3 regions of the Sphingomonas sp. FW306-05-A genome follow, and region 1 is predicted to be linked to each of the others. Evidence: riboswitches for the same ligand, from Rfam matches in the RefSeq annotation. Region 1 holds a riboswitch; each other region holds the start of a gene.

Region 1 (5,001 bases):
TGACGAGAGGGAGGGATAGGGCACGTAGAGCATCACCAGCCCGGACAGGAACCACATGGCGAAGAGCAGGCAGCTGGCGATACCGATCCAGCGATGAACGAGGTACAGCCAACGCCGGGCAGTCTTGCCAAGCGTCGGCTGCATGAGGGCGTTAAAAGCTGGCACGAAGCGACACGTCGATTGAGCGGGGACGACCAAGAACCCACTGCTGATTGTTGTACGTGCTGAGCGCGTAGGCCCGGTCGAACAGGTTGTAGGCGTGGATATCGACCGCGAGGCGTGGCGTCACCGCATAGGAAAGCGTGGCATCGACCGTGGTGTAGCTGGGGACGCGGAAGCTGTTGGCGTTGTCCGAATAGCGTCGTCCAACGTAGCGCAGCCCGGCGCGTGCCTGGAGCGCGTGCGTCGTGTTCCAGCGCAGCCAGAGATTGGCGAGAGTCTCGGGCACGTCCGGCGGGGTATTGCCGTTGAAGCTCGAACCGCCGGAGACGAAGTCGTCGAACGTCGCGTCGAGCACGCTGCCGTTCGCATCGATCCCGATACCATAAGGCAGATCGAGCGATACCGCGGCCTCGATGCCCTTGGCCGATCGTTGGCCTACCTGCTCGACCGGGCTTGTCGGGGTCAGTTGCGCCAGCAGGCGTTTCTTGACGATGCGATAGGCTGCGAGGGTGGCGGTGCCGCGACCATCAAGGAACACCGCCTTGCCGCCGACTTCAACCTGATCGCCCACCGCGTTGCTGAACTGCACCTGCCCGGTCGAATAGGTGGTAAGCGTCCCCAGCGGGTCCACGCCGGTAGCATATTGCGCATAAAGCGAAACCGTCGGGATCGGCTGATAGACGCTCCCGACCCGCCAGGTCACATTGTGCAGCCGCTTGTCGAGCGCGAACGTCTCGGTGCTTGCGCCGCCTGGATAGTCGATCGACCAGCGGCGGATCTTGTCGCGCTCGTAGCGCACGCCACCGACGATCGAGACGTGCGTGCCGAGCTTCAGCCGGTCCTCGGCGAAGACCGCATATTCGTTGGTGCGCGTACGATAGCGCGGTGCGATCCCCTGCGTATCGACGATCAGACCGGGATTGAACGCGAAGGGATCGACCTCCGAAGCCTGGGGATCAGACCCGAAATTGTGGGAGTAGGTGAGTTTGATGAGGTTGACGTCAAAGCCCACGACAAAGTCGTTGCGGACGCCATCGGCGACGTCCGTCCTGAGCGTCACGCTGCCCTGATCGCCCCACTGCGTCTGGTCGTGGACGATCCCGGTCATGTCGGTGCGGAGGATGCGGCCGGGTGTGCCGGCGTTGCCACTGCCGTTGGAACAGACGCCTTCTGCGGCGATCCAGCAATAGCTTTCGAGATTGAGCCACGACCGTTTGGAGGTCAGGCGATAGGCCTGGTTGCTGACGCTGACCGCATCGCTTGGCGTCCAGTCGACCTGCAGGCTGGTGCGGTTGTCGCGGTAGCGAATATAGCCGTCGCGCGTGTTGTAGTTTCGCTCCCGGATGCGGTCGTCGAGCCGTCCGTCGATCAGCGGCGTACCGAAATAGCGCATCGGCTTCTGGTCGCCATAATCGTCTCGCGCGGTGACGACGAGCGTGTCGGTCGGTGCCCAGCGCAGCGTCCCCGACACGGCATGGCTGCGCGACTGGCCACGATCGACATAGCCGTCGGAGCGGCGGTAGCTGCCGTCGATACGATAGGACAGGCGCTCGGTGATCGGCCCCCCTGCATCGGCCGCCACATGGAAGCTGTTCTGCGAGCCATAGCCGATCTCGCCTTCCATTTGCGTACGCTGCGTATCGGGTTTGCGCATCAGGACATTCACCGCGCCGCCAAGCGCGCCCTGGCCGTAGAGCACCGAGGCCGGACCACTCAGGATGTCGATCCGTTCGACCATCCACGGATCGGTCGGAAAGGTGATCGTGCCCGCAGCCGGGAACAGCCGTACGCCGTCGATCAGTTGGAGCACGGATCCCTGACCGCTAAAGCCCCGCGCGGCGAGCGCGGTGCCGCCATTGCCGGGATTGCCAGCGTTGCTGATGCCCGGTGCGCGGCTCGTCGCGTCGATCACCGACATGTCGCCGCGCGCGCGGATCGTGGCGCCATCGATGACCGAGATCGTCGCGGGGGTCTCGAGCGGCGTGAGGCGCAGGCGGCTGCCGGTCTGATTTGGCGTGGTTAGCGTGACTTGGGCATGCTGGCCGACAACCAGGATGTCCTCGGCGTCGGAAGCAGGCGCGGACTGGGCCGTGAGCGGTGCTGCGAGAACAGGCGATAGCAAAGCGCCCGCGAACGCGAGGCGAGAAGACAGGAACGGCAATATGGTAACCCCCGGGCGTCGAGCGAACCCGGCAGGGACCTCCCGCGAACGGCCGACATCCGCGCCAGCCGGACGCCATCGCGACCGGCACGCATGCCCGTGCGGTCCCCACCGCACACGTCGTCGCTCGACGGAGTACCGTGCCGCGGCCACCCCCTGGGCCAGGCAAGAGCGACCAGACGCCGGCAGGTCTCCTGGCTCACGGGTCATCACACGATGCACGGCCTTCCCAGGCCTTGCGTGACATCACGACCGGCCCAGTGGCTGCTCCTTCCGAACAAGGAAGAAGCGAAATGCATCGCGCTCGCCGCTTACAGTTGCAGGGACAGCCTCGGCTTCAGGTGGCGAGCCACCCTCACCGCGTTCCCTTTTAAGCCCCTTTCGGGGCACCGACGCGATCATGCCGGCCTCTTCACTTGGAACAGGTCAGCGGAGACTGTGTATCCTGACGAAGATCATCCGGCAATCGGTCGAAGCGACTATTGCAACGGCCCAGACGGAAACTCGGTGGTCCTCAACAAATAGTGAGAGTTGGGAACGGGCGCATGCATCACGATGTCAAGGTCTGGGGCATTGCTGCATTACGGAGTACCTGACCCGACACCGCCTCAGCCTTGGTCGGCAAACCGAACACTGAAATCGAATGCTCTATTGTCAGCGTGTCACGGACTCACTCCAGTTGTGCGCGACTAGTCGCGTGCAGACGACGATGTCCCAAATGCAGGTATTCCTCGATTAGTCTGCTACCGGCCAAGACGTATTTGCTGATGGCATCCCGCCTGATACGTATCATCGTCGCAACTCATTACGAGGTCACCGCGATGAACGGCATGGATATTGACACGGTCATCCATGACACACGCGTGGTGGGGGAGCGTAAGCTGTCGCGTGGCTTCATCGAGCGTATGAACACCATTCGTCTAGGGTGTAAGCGCCACGATCTGCGCTTGGCCTGTTGGCGGGAATTGAAACATCGAGGGCGCGGAGTCGCGTCGCAAGAGGGACGCCCGATTGGGCACCCTATTCTCAACTTATACGTGGTCGGTTTCTAATGTTCTAAATCTCGTCACCATATTGAAAACTGCTTTTCAAAATGGTGACCCCTACGGGAATCGAACCCGTGCTTCAGCCGTGAAAGGGCCGCGTCCTAACCGCTAGACGAAGGGGCCGTCCCCGATTGCTCGGGAAGCGAAGGGCCGGTTAGGCAAAGTCTGCGCGGCGGTCAAGCGCTTTACGCATCAATTTGCCCATGCTGCGTCATCGAGGTGTAATTCTGCGGATGGTCGCGTGCCCCAGTCGTCCAGTTTAGCGCGCCCTGCGAGCCACAGGCGGCGGTGGGGCGGGGCGCCGAGCAGGGCCTGGCCCAGCAGCCCTTCTGCTGCGCGAAACGCGACCGTCTTGAGCGTTCCGCCTCCGTCCCCGGAAACAATCGCCCGGACATGCCCGTTGCCGACGATGTCGGCCTTGATCACGCGGACCGGTCCCGCGACGATTCGCGGTTGCGGCCAGCCCATGCCGTAGGGGCCGCCCGCTTCCATCGCAGCGACCAGTTCCGGGTTCACGCCCGCGGTCGTCAGCACCGCGTCGAGCAAGAGGGCGCGGTCGCCCATGGCGCGCGTGACCGCTGCGTCGAGCCGGTCGCTCAGGAAGTCGTCGAGAAGCGCGATTCGGTCTTCGGCAATCGTCAGCCCTGCCGCCATGGCGTGCCCGCCACCCGCGACGAGCAGCTCCGAGTCCTTTGCCGCCAGCACTGCCGCGCCAAGGTCGACCCCCGGGATCGATCGGCCCGATCCTTTGCCCATCCCGGCATCGTCGATCGCAATCACGAGCGCCGGGCGTCCGTATTTCTCCTTCAACCGTCCCGCGACAATGCCGATGACGCCGGGGTGCCAGCCATGCCCCGCGACGACGAGCACCGCACGGTTGCTCTTGGACTGCGCGATGATATCCGCGGCTTCCTGGACGATCGCCTCGATCGCGCGGCGTTCCTCGTTGAGCCTATCCAGTTCGACCGCGATCGCATCCGCCTCGGCCTGATCGCGGGTGGTGAGCAGCCGCACGCCGAGATCGGACTTGCCGACTCGCCCGCCCGCATTGATGCGCGGTCCGAGTGCGAAGCCGAGATCGCTGCACGTAGGGGCGCGCGTGAGACGCGAAGCGGTAATGAGCGCGTTCAGCCCGATATTGCGACGCTGCGCCATCACCTTCAGGCCCTGCGCGACGAATGCGCGGTTGAGGCCCTTGAGTTGTGCCACGTCCGCGACCGTGCCGAGCGCGACAAGGTCGAGCAGATCGAGCAAGCGTGGTTCGGTACGGGTCTCGAAATAGCCGCGTGCGCGCAATGTGCGCACCAGCGCCGCGGCGAGCAGGAAGGCAACGCCAACGGCGGCGAGGTGACCGTGCGCCGCGCCATCGGTCTCGTCGAGACGGTTCGGATTGACCAACGCATGCGTCAGCGGCAGCGCGGCGGCACATTTGTGGTGGTCGACGACGACGACGTCGACCCCGGCTTCGCGCGCGGTCGCGAGCGCGTCGAACGCCTGTGCGCCGCAATCGACGGTGATGATCAGGCTTGCGCCCTCATCGTGCAGTCGGACCATCGCGGGACCGGTCGGACCGTACCCTTCGGTCAGGCGATCGGGAATATAGGGGCGGGCCTCTGTCCCAAGATCGCGCAG
Region 2 (5,001 bases), 360 kb from region 1:
GATGATGCGGACAATAAGCGAACGCATCGATCCGCGACTCTTCGGGCAGTGCCTCCTGCAGTGCGGCATGCACCCGCAAGATCGCCGCCTCTTCGAAATACCCGCGCGCTACCCCCGACTGATTGGTTACGACGAAGCGGCGAAAGCCCGCCCGTGCCAATCGCGACAGGGCAAGCTTTGCCCCGTCAATCCACTGAATCTGCCCAGGATCAGCTAAATACCGACAGTCGGAGATCAATACACCGTCGCGGTCGAGAAATGCAGCGCCAGTCATCGCAAGGTCATCATCCCTCATGGATAATACGCATCCTTGAATGCGACAGGGCTCAATGGGTATACAGGTATGTTACTGCCCTCATGGAGAGGATGTGCATGCATCGTGTCCTTCGAACTGCGCGGTACCTTGCCGTCTTGCTCTTGCTCTTTGCCGGATGTGCGTCAGATGCGCGTCCGTCGGCGCAACGGCTTGCGCGGCAGGCGAAATGGCAGTGGGAGGTGATCCCGGCCGCCGATTTCGACCTCGCTGCGGCATGGCGCCAAGGCAGCGATCGATCGGGTGTCATGGTCGTCTATATCGAGGGCGACGGCCTGGCTTATACGCGCGAGGGGCGACGTTCGCTCGATCCCACGCCGACCGACCCACTGGCGCTGCGGCTGGCGCTGCAGCACCCCGGCAGGGGGGCGGTGGCGTGGCTTGCGCGCCCCTGCCAATATCATCCGCGCGGTCGCACCTGTCACAGCGATTACTGGAGCATCGCGCGCCTGTCGGTCGACGTCATCGACAGCGCGAACGTGGCGCTGGACCGGCTCAAGCGCGAGACGAACAGGCCGCGGATCATCCTGGTCGGCTACTCGGGCGGTGGCGCGCTGGCGGCACTGCTGGCGGAACGACGTCAGGATGTCGCCGGGTTGATCACCGTCGCGGCCAATCTCGACCTCGCGCAATGGGTCCGCGCCCGGCATTTGACCCCGCTGTCCCGCTCGATCGATCCCGCGACGGATGCGGCTGTGATTTCGAACCTGCCACAGATTCACTTCGTCGGGTCGGAGGACAAGGTCGTCGACTCGTCGGTCGCGCGGAGCTTCGTCGCCCGGATGGGGCCCACCACGCATGCGTCCATCGTCATCGTTGCCGGCCAGGATCACGGCAGCGGCTGGGCGAGTCGCTGGCCGGCGCTCGCCGCGCGAAGCGAGCTTTCGCAGATCGCAGGATGGCGCTGACATGAGAGGGCTAATCGGATGACCGACGCACTTGCGCCCTCAATTCTCGTCGTCGGCGATGCGATGGTCGATCGCTACATAATCGGCGAAACCACCCGAATCTCGCCCGAAGCCCCCGTGCCCGTCATCAGGGCGGCGCGCGAAGATATCCGTCCCGGTGGTGCGGCGAACGTGGCGGCGAACGTGGTAGCGCTGGGACAACGCTGCACCCTGCTGACAATCTGCGGGGACGATGCTGCCGGGCAGGACCTTGGTCGGATGATGGAACACTACAAGGTGGTGCTCGACTGCGTCTTCGACCCGGGACGACACACCACGCAGAAGACCCGCGTGATATCGGGCGTGCAGCAGATCGCGCGGATCGACCATGACGGCAGCGTCGGCGAAGCCGCGCGAAACGAACTTGCGCGGCGCTTCGAGGCACGGTTGGACGGCGTCCGCGCGGTTATCTTCTCCGACTATGATAAAGGCGCACTCACCGATCTGCCGACGTTGTTGGCAATCGCGCGGGAGCACGGCGTACCGACGTTCGTCGACCCGAAGTGCGCCGACCGCGCGCGGTACACGGGCGCATTCCTGCTCAAACCCAACGCGCGCGAATTTCACGCGCTATTCGGCGACTGCGCCGACGACCGCATCGCTGATCGCGCCGCAACCGTGCTCGACGCGATGGCGCTGGAATATCTCGTCGTGACGCGCGGGGCGAAGGGCATTTTGATGGTGTCGCGCGATGGCGACGTCGTCGACCATCCGACCGAGGCTTTGCAGGTCTTCGACGTGACGGGCGCAGGCGACACCATCATGGCGGCGCTCGTCGTCGGAATCGTCGAGGGTCTGCCGATCGCCGCAGCGATTGATCAGGCGAACGTCGCCGCGGGCATCGCGGTTTCCCGCCCGGGAACCTGCGTCGTCTCGCGCGGTGACCTGGAAGAACGGTTGTACCGCCGCGACCATGCCATGACCAAGCTGGTGCCGTTGCCGCTGCTCGCCGCAAAGCTCGCGCATGCGCGCGAGACGGGCGCGCGGATCGTGTTCGCCAACGGGTGTTTCGACGTGCTTCACGCCGGACATGTCCGACTGCTCGACCTGGCGCGACGACAGGGCGACGTGCTGGTCGTCGGGCTTAACGACGACGCATCGGTCACGCGCCTGAAAGGCCCGACGCGACCGGTCAACGCTTTGGCTGATCGCGCCGAGGTCCTGAGCGGACTAGCTTCGGTCGATCACGTCGTCGCGTTCGAGCAGGACACGCCGCTCGAGCTGATCCGCGTCATCAGGCCGGACGTTCTCGTCAAAGGCGGCGACTATGCGCTGCATGATATCGTCGGCGCGGATCTGGTACGGTCCGGCGGGGGCACGGTGTTCATCGCACCGATGCTGGCCGGGCGGTCGACCACCGCGATCCTGCGCGAGGGGACACGCCTTACCGATCCAACGACAAGCGAATTGGCAAGTCCGGCGGTCTGCGCTACAGTCATAGTCGAGAACCGTTAAACGGTTCTCGTTGATCGCGCCGGTGCCCCGCGAGGGGCTTGAATGGGAATGCGGTGCGGGGGCTTCCCCCAAATCCGCGGCTGTCCCTGCAACTGTAAGCGGTGAGCGAAAGCGTCATGCCCCCTCCACTCGGAGCGGGCGGCCACTGGACTGCACCGGTCTTCGGACCGGACGTCTGGGAAGGCGATGCTCGAGCGATGACCCGCGAGCCAGGAGACCTGCCGGCGATAAGGTCGCTCTTGCCTTGGCCCAGGGGATGGCCGCGGCACGGTTCTCCGTCTGAGCGACGAGCCTATGCGGCTGGGGCTGCATCGGTGCGTGGCTCGGGCGGCATTCGGCGCTCGTCCGCCGTCGCGCGCCGTCCGTAATCGGCCCCTTCCGTTCGTTGCTGTCGCGCCGCGGGGAAGAGCATGTCCGATCTATCCAAAGTTCCCGTCACCATCGTCACCGGCTTCCTGGGAGCAGGCAAGACGACGTTGATCAGCCATCTGATCCGTTCCGCTGGTGGCAGACGCCTCGCGGTCGTGGTCAACGAATTCGGCACCCTCGGGGTCGATGGCGACATCCTGAAGGGCTGCGCGATCCCCGATTGCCCGGCGGAGAACATCGTCGAGCTTGCCAATGGCTGTATCTGCTGCACGGTCGCGGACGATTTCATCCCGACGATCGAAACGTTGCTCGCGCTCGATCCCCGGCCCGACCATATCCTGATCGAGACATCGGGGCTGGCATTGCCAAAGCCTTTGCTCAAGGCATTCGACTGGCCTGCGATCCGGTCGCGGATTACCGTCGATGGGGTCATCACGCTCGCCGACGCGGAGGCCGTCGCGGCGGGGCGGTTCGCGCCCGACCTGGATGCGATCGATGCGCAGCGCGCGGCTGACCCCAGTATCGACCACGAGACGCCCTTGTCCGAAGTGTTCGAGGATCAGCTCGCGTGCGCGGACCTGGTGCTGCTGACTAAATGCGACCTCGCCGGGGTAGACGCGGTTGTGGTTGCGCGCAAGTTGATCGCTGCCGAGATGCGACGCACGCTCCCCGTGATTGAGCTCGTCGACGGCGTGATCGATCCGCGGATCGTGCTCGGGCTGGGTGCCGCGGCGGAGGACGATATCGCCGCGCGCCCGTCGCATCATGACGGCGAGGATGAGCATGAGCATGACGACTTCGACAGCATCGTCGTGGCATGGCCCGAGATTGCCGACCCCGCCGAACTGGCATCGCGGATCGAGGCGCTTGCTGCGCAGGGCGACGTGCTGCGGGTCAAGGGGTATGCGGCAGTGGCAGGGAAACCGATGCGGTTGCTCGTGCAGGCGGTCGGGGCGCGGGTGCGGACGCATTATGATCGGCTGTGGCGCAGCGACGAAGCGCGCACGTCGCAACTCGTGGTGATTGCAGAGCGCGATCGGCTGGATCCTGTGGCAATCAGGGCGGCGCTGATCGGCTGAGCGACGATGCACGTCGCCTTTCGCGAAACGCATGGCATCGACGACGCGGCGACCCCGCGCGATCTGGGGCAGGATGCCGCGGATCTAGTAGTGCTGTCCTTCTCGGACAGCGATCTCGGCGCGTTCGCGGCTGGATGGCGGGCGGCGGGGCCTGCGCTGCCGACGCTGCGGCTCGCCAATCTCGCCGAGCTGACGCATCCGCTTTCGGTCGATACCTATGTCGAACGGACGCTCGGTGCGGCCAGGGGGATCCTAATCCGGTTGATCGGGGGTACCGCTTATTGGTCTTACGGCGTCCAGCAGGTCGCCGCGCTCGCCCGGCAGCGCGGGATCGCACTGGCGGTGCTGCCCGCGGACGGGCGCGTGGATGCGCGGCTGGATGCGGCCTCGACGCTGCCCGTCGCGACGCTGCGAAGACTGGCGGGGCTGTGCGATCTTGGCGGCGCACACGCTGCACGGGCCGCGATCGAGGGACTCGCGGCAGCGGCGGGGCTGGCTGACGACCTTGCCGCGACCCCGCCAGTGATCGCAGCGGTTGGTGGGTGGCAACCCGACACGGGGGCCTCCTGCCCCGCCGCGTTCGCGATCACGGCGCGCAAGCCGCGGGTGCTGCTGGTCTTCTATCGATCGTACCTGCTGGCCGCCGATGTCGCGCCGATTGCGGCGCTGCACGCGGCGTTCGCCGCCAAGGGATATGACGCGATCGGGCTGTTCGTCCCCTCGCTCAAGGAGGCAGGCGCGCGCGGCTGGATCGCTCGGTGGGTGGCGGCGCTGGGGCCGGTTGCGATGGTCAACGCGACCGCTTTCTCGGCGAGCGATGCGGCGGGCGTGACGCCGC
Region 3 (5,001 bases), on a different contig from region 1:
GGCGAGACGGACGAGACCTGCCGCACCGCGCGGCAGGCCGATGCGCAGCCGGTCGGGCTGGTCGGCGAAGGGACGAGTCAGGATGGCATGATGCGCGAGCGTTTCGAACAGCTTTGTCGCACCGTCGCATGCAATCAGCCGGAACAGCGGTGCGTGGCCGACGACGTCGAGGTCCGCATCGCGCAGCACTTCGTCGAGCAAGCCGCCCGTCTCGGTGATGCGCGCCTGTTGTGCGCGGTGCCAGTGCTGGTCGCGATACGCCGCGGTGCCGATCGCGATCGCCGCGGACGACACCGGCCAGTCGCCGAGCAACGCCCGCAGTCGCGGCGCATGATCGGTTCCTGCGATGACGAACCCTAGCCGAAGCCCGGGCAGGCCGTAGAATTTCCCGAACGAGCGCAACACGACGAGGCGGTCGTCGGCATCCGGGCACAGGCCCGGCGCGGGGTCGGCATAGGCTTCGTCGACCACCACGGTCATCCGCTGCGCCAGGGTGCGGAGCAGCGCGGGATCGGTGACGCGTCCATCCGGGTTGGCCGGGCTGGCGAGGACGAGCAGGTCGGCGTCCCCCACGCCGCCATGCTCCCGCGCGGGGGAACCGCTCGCAACGCCACGCAGCGCGTCCGCGAAGATCGCCACCGCGTCAGGCCATGCCGCGAGATGCCCCGCATAGCCCGGCCGCACCACGCACGGCCGCCGCGCAGCGATCACCGGCGCGAGCAGCCGCATCGCGAGGTCGCTCCCCGGCACCGCGACGACCCGCGCCGGATCGGCTACCCCGAACGCCTCCGCCGCGGCTGCCTCTAGCGCCGCGATCGCGCCCGGTTCGGGGAGCTGCTCCCACCCGAGCTGCACGTCCGCGACCGGCCACGCCCAGGGCGCGATCCCGGTCGACAGGTCGATCCATTCGTCTCCGCCGAACATTGCACGCGCGGCGTCCACGCGCCCGCCGTGCGCGTGGAACAGGGCAAGATCGCGCGCGCGCAACGCTCAATACGTCAGGCGGACGCCGCCGAAGGCAGCGCGGCCGGGCTGACCATATTGGTAGATCGTCTGGTATTTCGTATCGAACACGTTCTCGACCCGCCCGAACACCTCGACCTTCTTCGTAACCGGGAAGGACGCGCGCACGTCACCCAGCACATAACCATCGAGCCGCCGCGCGTTCGATGCGTTGTCGAAACTGTCCCCGACCGACGTCAGCGTCGCGCCGGTCGTCAGCCCGAAGCTCCAGCGGTAATCGGCGTTGACCGTGATGCTCTGGTTCGGCCGCCGCGCCAGCTTGCGCCCAAAGGTGGCGGTGCCGGCGGAACGGTCGACCGCATCGAGATAGGTGTAGCTCGCGCTCACCGTCAGCGGCTCGACCGGACGCAACAGCAGCGTCAGTTCCACCCCCTGCGCCCGAGTTCGTGCGATATTGTCATAGGTGCCGAACGGGCGATCGGCACAAATCCCGGTCAGGGCCGCGTCGCATGACACGAAGGTGATGAGATCGGACGAGTTGCGACGGAAGTAGGTCGCGCTCGCTTCGACCGCGCCGTTCAGCGCCTTTTGCGTTACCCCGGCATCCCAGCCGTCCGAGCGTTCCGGGCGCAGCGCCGTGTTCCCGTATTCGCTCTGCAACTGGTACAGCGTCGGCGCCTTGAAGCCTTCCGAATAGCTCGCGCGCAGGGTGGTCGCGCCGCCATTGGGCGAATAGACGCCGCTGCCCGAAAAGGTCGTCGCGCCGCCGAACACATTGTGGTCGTCATGCCGCACGCCGCCCGTCGCGGTCAGCCCGGTGATCGGGGTGACGGCCAACTGGCCGTAAACGCTGAACAGCCGCGCCCGGCCGCGCGTGACCGGCCCGCCGTAGCTCGACGAGGAAAAGCGCGACACTTCCCGCTCCGCGCCGAAGGTCGCGAACACCGCCGAGGTGACGTTCGCGGTCCCCTGATATTCCAGCCGGTCGTTGCGGCCGATCCCGCGGAACGTCTCGGTCGGGTCGCCATCGGGGTCGATGTTGCGCCGGTCGGTGTCGGTATGCGCATAACCGAAGCGGTTGCGCAGACGCCCGTCGAACAAGGCGGCGTTGAGCCCGGCATAGCCCAGCCATTGCTCCACATCGCCATATTCGCGCGTGTCGCCGAAGGTGAAGTTGGGCGGCGGGAAACCGTCGATGTCGGTCCGGCTGTTGGTATAGAAACCGCGCAGGTCGACCGAGACGTCGCGGGCCAGCGCGATCCCCAGGCTGCCGTTTGCGGCATAGTTGCGGTACCCGTCCCGCTCGGTGCCCGGGGCATAGGCCGAGATCCCGTCGGTGCTGTAATAGCCGCCGCCGAGGCTTGCCGAGACCGGCCCGACCTTGCCCGAGACGTTGGCGAACCCCTGCGCGGTGCCATAGCCGCCGCCCTCGGCGCGCGCGTTGATCGCGATCTGCTCGGTCGGCTGGCGGGTGATGAGATTGACGACGCCGCCGATCGCCTGGCTGCCCCACAGCACCGATTGCGCGCCGCGCAGCACTTCGATCCGCTGGATGTTGCCGATCAGCAGATTGCCGAAGTTGAACCCGCCACCGGGGGCGGAGGGATCGTTGAGCTTGATCCCATCGATCAGCGCGACGGTCTGGTCGCTGTCCGCGCCGCGGATGCTGACCGAGGTGGTCGTGCCGATCCCGCCGTTGCGCACAACGGTGACGCCGGGCGTCTGGCGCAGCAGGTCGGACACAACGACCGCCTGGCGCTCGGTGATCGTCGCGGTGTCGAGCACCGTGACCGACTGGCCGACGGTCTCCGCCGGGCGCGCCGCGCGGTTGGCGGTGACGACGATATCCTGCGATGCGTTAGCGGCTTGCTCCAGCGTGGCGGTGGATTGCGCGCTCTCGGCAAACACGGGCGCGGCGGCGGCGATGCTCGGCAACAGGATCAGATAGGCACAGGTCTTCACGGATTTTCCCCTTCGCAACAGCTACGGGGGCACGCACGGCGCTGAATCGGAATTCCGCTTTCCGCCCCGCGCACGACCCCAACCACGTCGTCTCACGAGGAAAACCTCGATCGCGCGGCACACCCCGGCCGGACGAAGGACAACCGCGACAGGCAGGTCTCCTGGCTCCCGGGTCGTCGTCTGGCTCGGCCTTCCCGAATCCGGAGATCCAGTGGCGCACGAATGGAGCAAGACTCGCCGGTCACAGTTGCGGGGACAGCCCCGGATGACGCGCGTGCCCGCGCGCTTCCGGGTTCCCTTTTCATCCCATCTCTGGGAACCTGTCGCATCGGCGCGTCTAGAGCGCGCTTTGGGCAAGGGCAAGATGTGACACGGACGACACTATTCCTGGGCGGTGCCCGCTCTGGCAAGAGCCGCTTGGCGCAGCAAACGGCGGAGGCCTGCGCGGGACCGCTCGCCTATCTCGCCACCGCCGAGGGCCGCGACGGCGAGATGGCGGACCGGATCGCGCGGCACCGCGCCGACCGGGGCGAACGTTGGCGCACGGTGGAGTGCCCGCTCGCGCTGCCCGCGGCGATCGCTTCGGTCGAGACGGGCGCGGTGCTGGTCGATTGCCTGACGCTGTGGCTGTCCAACCTGATGCTCGGCGAGCATGACATTGCGGGGGCGACGGACGATCTGCTGGGTGCCATCGCGGGGAGTCCGCTGCCGATCGTGATCGTGACGAACGAGGTGGGGATGGGGATCGTCCCCGATCATCCGCTCGGCCGCAGCTTCCGCGATGCGGCGGGGCGGCTCAACCAGGCGGTGGCGGGGCAAGTCGATGCGACCTATTTCGTCGCGGCGGGGCTGGTGCTTCCGTTGCAGCGGTTTCCCGGCTGAGAGGGCGACGGTCTTGGGAGTCCGGCCCCTCCCACTACCGTTCGCCCTAAGCGCAGTCGAAGGGCCGCCCACCACGCAAACCGAGGCTTGCGGGGGAGAGGGGCTTCGACTTCGCTCAGCCCGAACGGATTGGGGGTGGCGAGCAGGAACAAGCGCCCCGATGGGTTCGGGCGACCGAACAGGCTGGCGATCACCCTCGAAACACCTTGGCCTAGCCGTGAACCTGAACGCTGAACCGCACCGTCCGCGGCGAACCAGGAAACACCCACACCGGGCTGTACGAACTTTGTGCATAACGCGCATCGAACAGATTGTCCGCTTCGACCCGAAGCGAGACATGCCGCGACACGCCGTATTCGGCGGACGCCTTGGCCTTCACGTAACCCGGCAGCACCAGCCCGCTCGCATCGATCGCGCCCGCACGGTCGCCGACATAGGCCACCCCCGCGCTCCCCGACAGGCCGAGCCCGGGCGTGGGACCGAACCGCCCGAGCACGAACACGCCGCCGCTATGCTCGGGCACGTTGAGCACGCGGTCGGTCGCGAAGGTGGCGTCGTCGGTGCGCGCGCGAGTCCAGGCGTAATTGGCGACGACCTGCCAGCGCGGCCCCAGCTTGAGCGATCCGTCGAGTTCGATGCCCTTGCTCGACAATTGCCCGACCGGCGCGAGATAGCCGGGGTCGGTCGGGTCGTTGGTGAGGATGCCGCGTTTGGTGATGTCGAACCACGTTGCCGCGACGTCGATCCCGCGCCAAGCCCCGGAGACCCCGACTTCATAGCCCTTGCCCGTCTCCGGCCCGAAGCCGGTGCCGAACCGGTCGGTGCCCGAGTTGAGCAGGAAGCTCTCCCCCCAATTGGCGTGGAGCGCGACATGCTCAGCGACCTGATAGCGCGCGCCGACCCGGCCGTTCACGGGGGCATCGACGCGCCGCACGGTGAGCCCGGTGCGCAGATTGGCGAGCCGCTGGCGGTACGGATCGACGCGAAGCCCGCCCGACAGCGTCAGCCGTTCGGTCGCTTCCCACATGTCCTGGACATAGACCGTTCCCGCCCAGCGCTTCTCGCGATTGTCGACGAACGGGATCGGGGTCGGCCCCGGCATGCCGTAGACCGGCGTGTCGACATTGATCGCATAAGGCGCGGCGGCGGTCGGGGTGCGGCGGAGGTAGCGGTCCTGATAGTCGAGATAATAGC

The links. Region 1 has a riboswitch for cobalamin ahead of AC3WJR_RS07675 (TonB-dependent receptor). Riboswitches for the same ligand answer to the same signal wherever they lie in the genome.
Region 2: it holds a riboswitch for cobalamin, as region 1 does, so the genes downstream of both, cobW (cobalamin biosynthesis protein CobW) here and AC3WJR_RS07675 (TonB-dependent receptor) in region 1, are expected to answer to the same signal.
Region 3: it holds a riboswitch for cobalamin, as region 1 does, so the genes downstream of both, AC3WJR_RS16520 (TonB-dependent receptor plug domain-containing protein) here and AC3WJR_RS07675 (TonB-dependent receptor) in region 1, are expected to answer to the same signal.

What each region holds. Positions count from the first base shown of each region.
Region 1 is NZ_JBYSXN010000001.1:1,682,825-1,687,825, reverse strand. It holds gene AC3WJR_RS07680 (PepSY domain-containing protein) at 1-144, opposite strand, end outside; gene AC3WJR_RS07675 (TonB-dependent receptor) at 152-2,284, opposite strand; cobalamin riboswitch at 2,491-2,730, opposite strand; gene AC3WJR_RS07670 (hypothetical protein) at 3,091-3,375, shown strand; tRNA gene AC3WJR_RS07665 (tRNA-Glu) at 3,418-3,492, opposite strand; gene recJ (single-stranded-DNA-specific exonuclease RecJ) at 3,562-5,001, opposite strand, start outside.
Region 2 is NZ_JBYSXN010000001.1:1,319,034-1,324,034, reverse strand. It holds gene AC3WJR_RS06100 (D-glycero-alpha-D-manno-heptose-1,7-bisphosphate 7-phosphatase) at 1-274, opposite strand, end outside; gene AC3WJR_RS06095 (hypothetical protein) at 412-1,221, shown strand; gene rfaE2 (D-glycero-beta-D-manno-heptose 1-phosphate adenylyltransferase) at 1,240-2,715, shown strand; cobalamin riboswitch at 2,719-2,955, shown strand; gene cobW (cobalamin biosynthesis protein CobW) at 3,126-4,163, shown strand; gene cobN (cobaltochelatase subunit CobN) at 4,170-5,001, shown strand, end outside.
Region 3 is NZ_JBYSXN010000003.1:40,670-45,670, forward strand. It holds gene AC3WJR_RS16515 (aminotransferase class I/II-fold pyridoxal phosphate-dependent enzyme) at 1-987, opposite strand, end outside; gene AC3WJR_RS16520 (TonB-dependent receptor plug domain-containing protein) at 991-2,925, opposite strand; cobalamin riboswitch at 3,060-3,264, opposite strand; gene cobU (bifunctional adenosylcobinamide kinase/adenosylcobinamide-phosphate guanylyltransferase) at 3,292-3,807, shown strand; gene AC3WJR_RS16530 (TonB-dependent siderophore receptor) at 4,019-5,001, opposite strand, start outside.